DNA from 2 places in the Streptomyces sp. NPDC002795 genome. Region 2 is predicted to be linked to the other one. Evidence: riboswitches for the same ligand, from Rfam matches in the RefSeq annotation. Region 2 holds a riboswitch; the other holds the start of a gene.
The links. A riboswitch is a leader RNA that binds a small molecule or an ion and turns the genes downstream of it on or off. The one in region 2 is predicted to bind S-adenosylmethionine.
Positions count from the first base shown of each region.

Region 1: another riboswitch for S-adenosylmethionine. It lies ahead of ACFYWS_RS26960 (aminotransferase class V-fold PLP-dependent enzyme); the one in region 2 lies ahead of thrC (threonine synthase).

Region 1 is NZ_JBIAQB010000009.1:160,415-164,609, reverse strand. It holds gene ACFYWS_RS26970 (SLC13 family permease) at 1-104, shown strand, start outside; gene ACFYWS_RS26965 (glycerate kinase) at 130-1,335, shown strand; gene ACFYWS_RS26960 (aminotransferase class V-fold PLP-dependent enzyme) at 1,287-2,660, opposite strand; SAM riboswitch class IV at 2,836-2,969, opposite strand; gene trpD (anthranilate phosphoribosyltransferase) at 3,057-4,121, opposite strand.
Region 2 is NZ_JBIAQB010000002.1:870,526-874,720, reverse strand. It holds gene ACFYWS_RS08660 (hypothetical protein) at 1-1,115, opposite strand, end outside; gene ACFYWS_RS08655 (glucosyl-3-phosphoglycerate synthase) at 1,153-2,100, opposite strand; SAM riboswitch class I at 2,262-2,416, shown strand; gene thrC (threonine synthase) at 2,435-3,736, shown strand; gene ACFYWS_RS08645 (MoaD/ThiS family protein) at 3,773-4,048, shown strand.

The DNA.
Region 1 (4,195 bases), on a different contig from region 2:
GCGACCTGCTCCGCCTGTCCGCCGTCCTCGCCCCGATGACGGCCGCGGTCGTCCTGCTGTGCGCGCTCACGCTGTGGCCGCTGCTCGGCGTACCCGTCCGTTGAAGCCGAACCCACCCTGGAGACCCACGTGTTGAGCCATTTCACCATCGCCCCCAGCGGCTTCAAGGAGTCCCTGTCCGCGGGCGCCGCCGCCGAGGCCATCGCCGCGGGCGTACGCCGCGTGGTCCCGGACGCCGAGACCGACCTCATCCCCCTCGTGGACGGCGGCGAGGGCACGGCCCGCGCGCTGGCCGCACAGGCCGGGGGCCGTCTGGTCGCGCTCCCGGCCACGGGCCCGGTCGGCCAGCGCGTCGGCACCCACTTCGCGCTGCTCCCCGACGGCACCGCGGTCGTCGAGATGGCGGCCGTCGCCGGGCTCTCCCTCGTCCCGCGCGAGCTGCGCGACCCGGGCACCACGACGACGTACGGCGTCGGCGAGCTGATCCGCGCGGCGCTCGACGCGGGCGCCCACCGCATTCTGGTGGGCTGCGGCGACTCCGGCACGTCGGACGGCGGCGCGGGCGCGCTGCAAGCGCTAGGCGCCCGCCTTCTCGACGCGTACGACATGCAACTCCCGCTGGGTGGAAGGGAGTTGGCGCACCTGCACCGCATCGACCCGGCCGGCCTCGATCCCCGTCTGAAGGACACCGAGATCCGGGTGGCGTGCAATCCGTTCAACGTGCTGTGCGGCGAACGCGGCGTCGCCCGCGTCTTCGGCCCGCAGAAGGGCGCGACGCCCACGCAGGTCGAACAGCTGGCGGCCGGCCTGGAGCACTGGGCGCACGTCCTGACACGCGATCTGGACGTACGTACCGACCTGTTCACCGGCCGGGGCACCGGCGCCTCCGGCGGGCTCGGCGCCGGCCTCGCCGCACTCGGCGCCCAGCTCCTCCCCCGCTTCGACGTCCTCCTCGACCACCTCGACCTCGACGCCCGCCTGGCCCGCGCCGACCTGGTCGTCACCGCCGAGGGCGCCCTCGACCACCAGACACCGCGCGGCAAGGTCCCCGCCGAAGTGGCCCGCCGCGCCAAGCGGTTCGGGCGCCCGGTGCTCGCCCTCGCGGGCACCATCGGAGAGGGCGCGCACACGGTGACGGCCACCGGCGTCGACGCCTACAGCTCGATCCTGCCCGCCCCGGTGACGCTCGCCGAAGCGCTGGGCCGGGGCGGCGAGTTCCTCACGGACGCCACCGAGCGGGCCCTGCGCATGATCCTGCTGGGCAGCCGGCTGCCTCGGTCATCGCCTCAGACGTTGGTGGTGTCCGGCACGCAGCGCCCGTCCTCCGTGCGGTAGTTCCAGCGCGCGCCCTCCCGCACGAGCTCCTTCACGGCGGACACGAACCGCTCCACGTGCTCGTCGGGCGTCCCGGCGCCGAAGCTGACGCGGATGGCGTTGAGCGACTTCTCGCCCGGCGCGGCCTCCGGCGCGCCGCACTCGCCCTGCTGCTGCGGGTCGGAGCCGAGCAGCGTGCGCACCAGCGGGTGGGCGCAGAACAGGCCGTCGCGCACCCCGATGCCGTACTCGGCGGAGAGCGCGGCGGCGAAGTGCGAGGAGTTCCAGCCGTCGACGACGAACGACAGCACGCCCACGCGCGGCGCGTCGTCCCCGAACAGCGACAGCACCTTCACCTCGGGCACCTCGGCGAGCCCCTCCTGGACCTCGCGGATCAGGTGCTGCTCGCGGGCGACGAGCTGGTCGAACCCGGCCTCGGTCAGCGCCTTGCAGGCGGAGGCGATGGAGTACACACCGATGACGTTCGGCGAACCGGCCTCGTGGCGGGCGGCGGTGGCGTGCCACTCGACGTCCACGCCGCCGTCCGCGCGCCGCGCGACCTTCTTGGACGCGCCGCCGCCCGCGAGGTACGGCTCGGCCCGCGTCAGCCAGTCGGAGCGGCCCGCGAGCACACCGGAGCCGAACGGGGCGTACAGCTTGTGCCCGGAGAAGGCGACCCAGTCGACGTCCAACTCCTGGACGGAGACCGGGTGATGGGGCGCGAGCTGCGCGGCGTCGAGCACGATGCGGGCACCGTGCGCGTGAGCGGCCGCCGCGAGCTCGCGCACCGGCCAGAGCTCACCGGTGACGTTGGAGGCACCGGTGACACAGACGAGGGCGGGGCCGTACGGGTCACGGTCGGCGAGGGCACGCTCCAGGGTGGCGACGGCCTCGCCGGGCGTACGAGGGGCGTTGAGGTACGTGACCCGCGCGTCGCGCCACGGCAGCAGCGAGGCGTGGTGCTCGGTCTCGAAGACGAACACCTCGCAGTCGGCGGGCAGCGCGGCGGCGAGCAGGTTGAGCGAGTCGGTGGTCGACCGGGTGAAGACGACCTGGTCGTCCTCGCGGCAGCCGAGGAACTCGGCGACGGCGACCCGGGAGTTCTCGAACAGGTCGGTGGACAGCTGCGACAGGTACCCGGCGCCGCGGTGCACGCTCCCGTAGTACGGCGCGTAGGCGGCGACGTCGTCCCACACCCGCTGCAGGGCGGGCGCGCTGGCCGCGTAGTCGAGGGCGGCGTACGTGACCTCGCCACCGGTGACGAGCGGCACGGTGACGTCCCGGCCGAGGACGGCCAGCGGGGCGATGGTCTCGGTACAGGCGGCGGCGTCGACGGAAACAGACATGCGTGAACTCCCTGGCGAGGTAAGCGAATTGACCATGCGGGAGCGCGACGGGACAGAGCTCTACAGCATGGAAAGAAGATGGAACGGGTACGCGGAGGCGGGGCCGATACGCCCTATCGCATTCGCTTGCTCACGAGACTGCTCCCTTGAGGACCAGGACCCCAGGGTTGCGAGGGGTCCGCGCTTGCCATACGCCTTGCTGCGTACGACCTGGTCTTCACCCAGGGCACCCCGCCACGGACGGAGGGTTGCCGGACAGCGGGCTGGGGCCTTCTGCAGTGAATAATCACAGCGCTGTCACTCATGACCTTGAAAAGCATCCTGCCACACGTCTCCGACATGGCAAGGGCGCAGTCCAAAATCTGGACTGCGCCCTGCGTCACACCACGTACGTGGCTACCGGTTGCTGGCCGCCACCCACCGCTCCAGGGCGGCCTTCGCCGCGCCGGAGTCGATCGACTCGGCGGCCCGGTCCATGCCGGCCCGGATCTGCTCGACGAGCGTGCCCTCGCCGGGCCGCACGGCCACCAGGGCCGCCGCCGCGTTCAGCAGCACCGCGTCGCGCACGGGCCCCTGCTCGCCGTCGAGGAGGCGCAGCGCGACCTCCGCGTTGTACGAGGGGTCGCCGCCGCGCAGCGCCTCGATGGGCACGACGCCGATGCCGACGTCGCGCGGGTCGAAGGACTCCTCGCGCACGGCGCCGTCGCGCACCACCCACACGCGCGAAGTCCCGGTGGTGGTCAGCTCGTCGAGCCCGTCGTCGCCGCGGAACACCAGGGACGAGTTGCCGCGCTCGGCGAAGACCCCGGCCACGATCGGCGCCATCCGGGCATCGGCGACGCCGACGGCCTGCGCCCTCACCTTGGCCGGGTTGGTCAGCGGGCCCAGCAGGTTGAAGACGGTACGGATGCCGAGCTGGCCGCGCGCGGCGCCTGCGTAACGCAGCGCGGGGTGGAACTTGATGGCGAAGCAGAACGTGATGCCGGCTTCCTCGGCGACCTCGGGCACCCGCTTCGGCGACAGGTCGAGATTGACGCCGAGCTTCTCCAGTACGTCGGAGGAGCCCGAGGCCGAGGAGGCCGCGCGGTTGCCGTGCTTGACGACCTTGGCGCCGGTCCCCGCGATGACGATCGCCGACATCGTGGAGATGTTGACCGTCTTCGCGCCGTCCCCGCCCGTACCGACGATGTCGACGGTCTCGCCGGGCACCTCGATCACGTTGGCGTGCTCGTACATGCCGCGTACGAGACCGGAGATCTCCTGCACGGTCTCGCCCTTGGCGCGCAGCGCCACCGCGAACCCGGCGATCTGCGCGTCGGTCGCCTCGCCCCGCATGATGCGGTCCATCGCCCACGCGGTGTCGTCGGCGCTCTGGTCGCGGCCTTCCAGCAGGCCGTTCAGGACGGCGGGCCAGGAACGGCCCGCCGCGGTGTCGCCTCCAGCGGGGTTCAAAGCGCTCATGGCCGCTCCCGTGTGCATCTGTGGGTTGAAAGGTGCTGCGGCCCTACCCTATCCAGGTCCCTGGACCGCAAAGA
Region 2 (4,195 bases):
TCGCCCTTGGTGGAGAAGTCGAGCGTGGTGGAGGTCGAGCCGACCGGGATCGGCTCGTCCCCGGCGGCCCGCGTGGAGCCGCCGCCCGTGACGTCGAACTCCTTCGCGTCGATGCTCAGGTTGTTGACCATCCTCGGGTCGAGGGCGCCGTCGTCCTCGGAGACGAAGAAGTTGTTGGTGTTGCCGGTGTGCGACTCGGTGATGTTCTGGCCGCCGACGGTGAACTTGTCGCCCGACGTGTTCCAGTCGCCCTCGTACGCGGTGACGCTGGCCCGCGGGGTGCCCGAGGTCCGGTAGAAGCCGTCCACGGTGACCCGGGTGGCCGGGGAGGTGGAGCGCTGCAGGACGTGGCCGCCGTAGATGTAGACGTTGCGGCGGTCCGGCGCGTAGGTCTCGTTCGGGCTGTCGTACTTGTAGACGACCGTCATCGACCAGCCGCCCACGCAGCCCTTGCCGGTGGGCGCCCAGATGTCGCCGACCGAGACCGGCACCGGGGTGCCCGTGCCGGTGACCCCGCTGAAGAGGCTCGTCACGTCGGCCTCGCCCGTGTAGAAGTGCGGGCCGTTGGTGGAGGCGGGGTCCTGGACCAGGTTCTCGGGGGAGACCTTGGCCGGGGCCGCGCCGTTCACGCCGACCACGGGGGTCGCGTCCAGCGGGTCGCCGGGCGAGGGGTCCACATCGGCGCCGGAGATGTCGCAGCGCTTCAGCTGGGCCCCGCTCGGCCCCTTGAACGTGCCGTCGTTGCCGCCGTAGAAGAGGCGGGCGTAGGCGACCTCGGCGCCGGGCGGGACGGAGACCTGGCCGGTGCTGGAGCCGTAGCCGTCCGTCGTCCCCGCGGTGTTGATCCGCTGCATGACAAAGGTGTTGTTGTTGTCCCTCCCCTCGCCGTTCGCGGCGACGGCGCAGCGCGCGGCCATGTTCGCGTCGTCCGTCGGGCAGCCCATGACCGTGTTGCCGATGGTCTTGAAGTCGCCGTAGATCGATTCGTCGTAGCGCTTGGCGAAGGGGGAGACCACGTCCGCGGAGGCGGGAGCCGGTGCCAGGCCCGTCAGGCAGGCGGCGAGGGCGGCTGTGACGGCGCAGGCCGCCTTGCCCTTGAGATGTCTGAGCAGCATAAAGGGCAATCTAGGCAAACATACGATTATGGGGCGTTTACGCCACGCGGCGCTCCGCGTACTCACCGATCTCGATCATCGGCGGGCGCTCCTCCGTGTCCACCGGGTGGGTGTGCGGTTCGAAGCCGTCCTCGCCGCGCTCGAACTGTGTGAGCACCGGCCTGATCAGGTGCCCGCGCGCGAGACGGAGCTGGGCGGTGCGGTAGATCGCCGCCGCCATCCGGCCCAGCGCCTGCCCGTCCTGGTGCCGGTGCTTGCGCACGCCGACGTCGACCTGGGCGAGCGCGTCGAGGCCCACGGTGTGCAGCGCGTCCACGAGCAGGCCGAGCTCCACGCCGTATCCGACGGGGAACGGGAGACGTTCGAGCAGCGAGCGCCGGGCCGCGTACTCGCCGCCCAACGGCTGGACGAATCCGGCCAGTTGGGGCCAGTGCAGATTGAGTATCGGCCGCGCCATCAGCTCCGTCACCCGGCCGCCCTGCCCGGCGGTCCCGGCCAGCGGACGGTCGTACATCGCCTTCACGAAGTCCACGCCCGGCTCGGTGAGCAGCGGGCCGACGATCCCGGAGACGAAGTCCGCGGAGAACTCACGCAGATCGGCGTCGACGAAGCACACGATGTCACCGGACGTGACGAACAGGGAGCGCCACAGCACCTCGCCCTTGCCGGGCCGGACCGGTATCCGCGGCAGGACCGCGTCCCGGTGCACGACGCGCGCCCCGGCCGCCGCCGCGACCTCGGAGGTGCGGTCGGTGGAGCCGGAGTCGATCACCACGAGCTCGTCGACGAGCGGCACCGCCTCCGTCATCAGCGTCCGCCGGATCTCGGAGACGATCTCGCCGACCGTCTCCTCCTCGTTCAGCGCGGGCAGCACGACACTCACCGTCTGCCCCGACGCGTGCTTGGCGGCGACCAGCCGGTGCAAGGGGTGCTCGGTCACGGACCAGGAGCGCCTGTTCAGCCAGCGCTCGACCTCTTCCAGCACGGTCTGGGTTCCTTCCCTAAGGATCCATATGTGATCCATCTCGCGGTTCGGACCCCTGTCTCACGAGCCCGGGCCTTCGGTTACAGTCTTGAACAAGGCCGGTGACCATCGCATGTCGGGGGTCGCCTGCAGTACACAACTGAATCCACACAATCGAATACCGCTCATCCAGAGGGGCAGAGGGATACGGCCCGTTGAAGCCCCGGCAACCCTCCAGCCGGTCTCGTCCGCACACCGCAGTGCGCCCGCGAGGCTCCCGGCTAGTGAAGGTGCCAAATCCGTCTCGTGGCGAGATGCGCCGCGAGGAAGATGAGGAGAAAGGGCCTCGCCTCTCATGGCTGTACAGACTGTCGCCACCGAAACGACCGCGAAGACCGTTGATCTCGGTCCGGCTTCCGGCCTCTCTTGTCGCGAGTGCGGCGCCGTCGTCCCGCTCGGCCCCGTCTTCGCCTGCGCCGAGTGTTTCGGACCGCTCGAAGTCGCGTACGAGCTGCCTGTCGGTGACCCCGAGGCGCTCCGCAAGCAGATCGAGTCCGGTCCCGCCAACATCTGGCGCTACGCCCCGCTGCTGCCCGTCCCGGCCGACGTCGCCGAGAAGCCGAACCTGAACCCCGGCTGGACCAAGCTCGTCAAGGCCGACAACCTGGGCCGTGAACTGGGCGTCGCCGAGGGCAAGTTGTTCGTCAAGGACGACTCCGGAAACCCGACGCACTCCTTCAAGGACCGCGTCGTCGCGCAGGCCATCGAGGCCGCCCGCGCCTTCGGCTTCACCACGCTCTCCTGCTCCTCCACCGGCAACCTGGCCGGCGCCGTCGGCGCCGCCGCCGCCCGTGCCGGCTTCCGGTCCTGCGTGTTCATCCCGCACGACCTGGAGCAGGGCAAGGTCGTCATGGCCGGTGTCTACGGCGGTGACCTCGTCGCCATCGAGGGCAACTACGACGACGTGAACCGCTTCTGCTCCGAGCTCATCGGCGACCCGCTGGGCGAGGGCTGGGGCTTCGTCAACGTCAACCTCCGCCCGTACTACGGCGAGGGCTCCAAGACGCTCGCGTACGAGATCTGCGAGCAGCTCGGCTGGCAGCTCCCGGACCAGCTGGTCATCCCGATCGCGTCCGGCTCGCAGTTCACGAAGATCGACAAGGGCCTGAAGGAGCTGATCAAGCTCGGCCTCGTCGAGGACAAGCCCTACAAGCTCTTCGGCGCCCAGGCCGAGGGCTGCTCCCCGGTCTCCGTCGCCTACAAGGGCGGCCACGACGTGGTCCGCCCGCAGAAGCCGACGACGATCGCCAAGTCCCTCGCCATCGGCAACCCGGCCGACGGCCCGTACGTCCTCGACATCGCGCGCCGCACCGGCGGCGCCGTGGAGGACGTCAACGACGAGCAGGTCGTCGACGCGATCAAGCTGCTCGCGCAGACGGAGGGCATCTTCGCCGAGACGGCGGGCGGTGTCACGCTGGGCGTCACGAAGAAGCTCATCGAGGCGGGCCTCATCGACCCGTCGCTCACCACCGTCGTACTGAACACCGGTGACGGGCTCAAGACGCTGGACGCGGTTGCCGATTCCTCGCAGGCCACGGCCACCATCCGGCCGAGCCTGGACGCGTTCCGCGAGGCCGGCCTCGCCGCCGACCTCTGAGTCCGACCGACACTTGTAGCAACAGGAGTTACCGCCATGAGCGTCAACGTTCGTATCCCCACCATCCTGCGCACCTACACCGGCGGAAAGTCCGAGGTGGCCGCCGAGGGCGCCACCCTGGCCGATGTCATCGCCGACCTCGAGAAGAACCACACCGGCATCGCCGCCCGCGTCCTCGACGACCAGGGCAAGCTGCGCCGCTTCGTGAACGTCTACGTGAACGACGACGACGTCCGCTTCGAGCAGGGCCTCGGGACGGCGACGCCGGACGGCGCCGGCGTCTCGATCATTCCGGCCGTCGCCGGCGGCTGATCCTTTGTAGTTCCACCCGGAGTTACCTGAATTGCCCCCTCCGCAAGAGAAGCGGAGGGGGCAATTCTGCATGGTTGAGCGCGGTACAGTTGGGGAAGCTGCTGCCTTTCCCTGTGCGGTGCATGACGGGCGCATATGAGTTCTCGC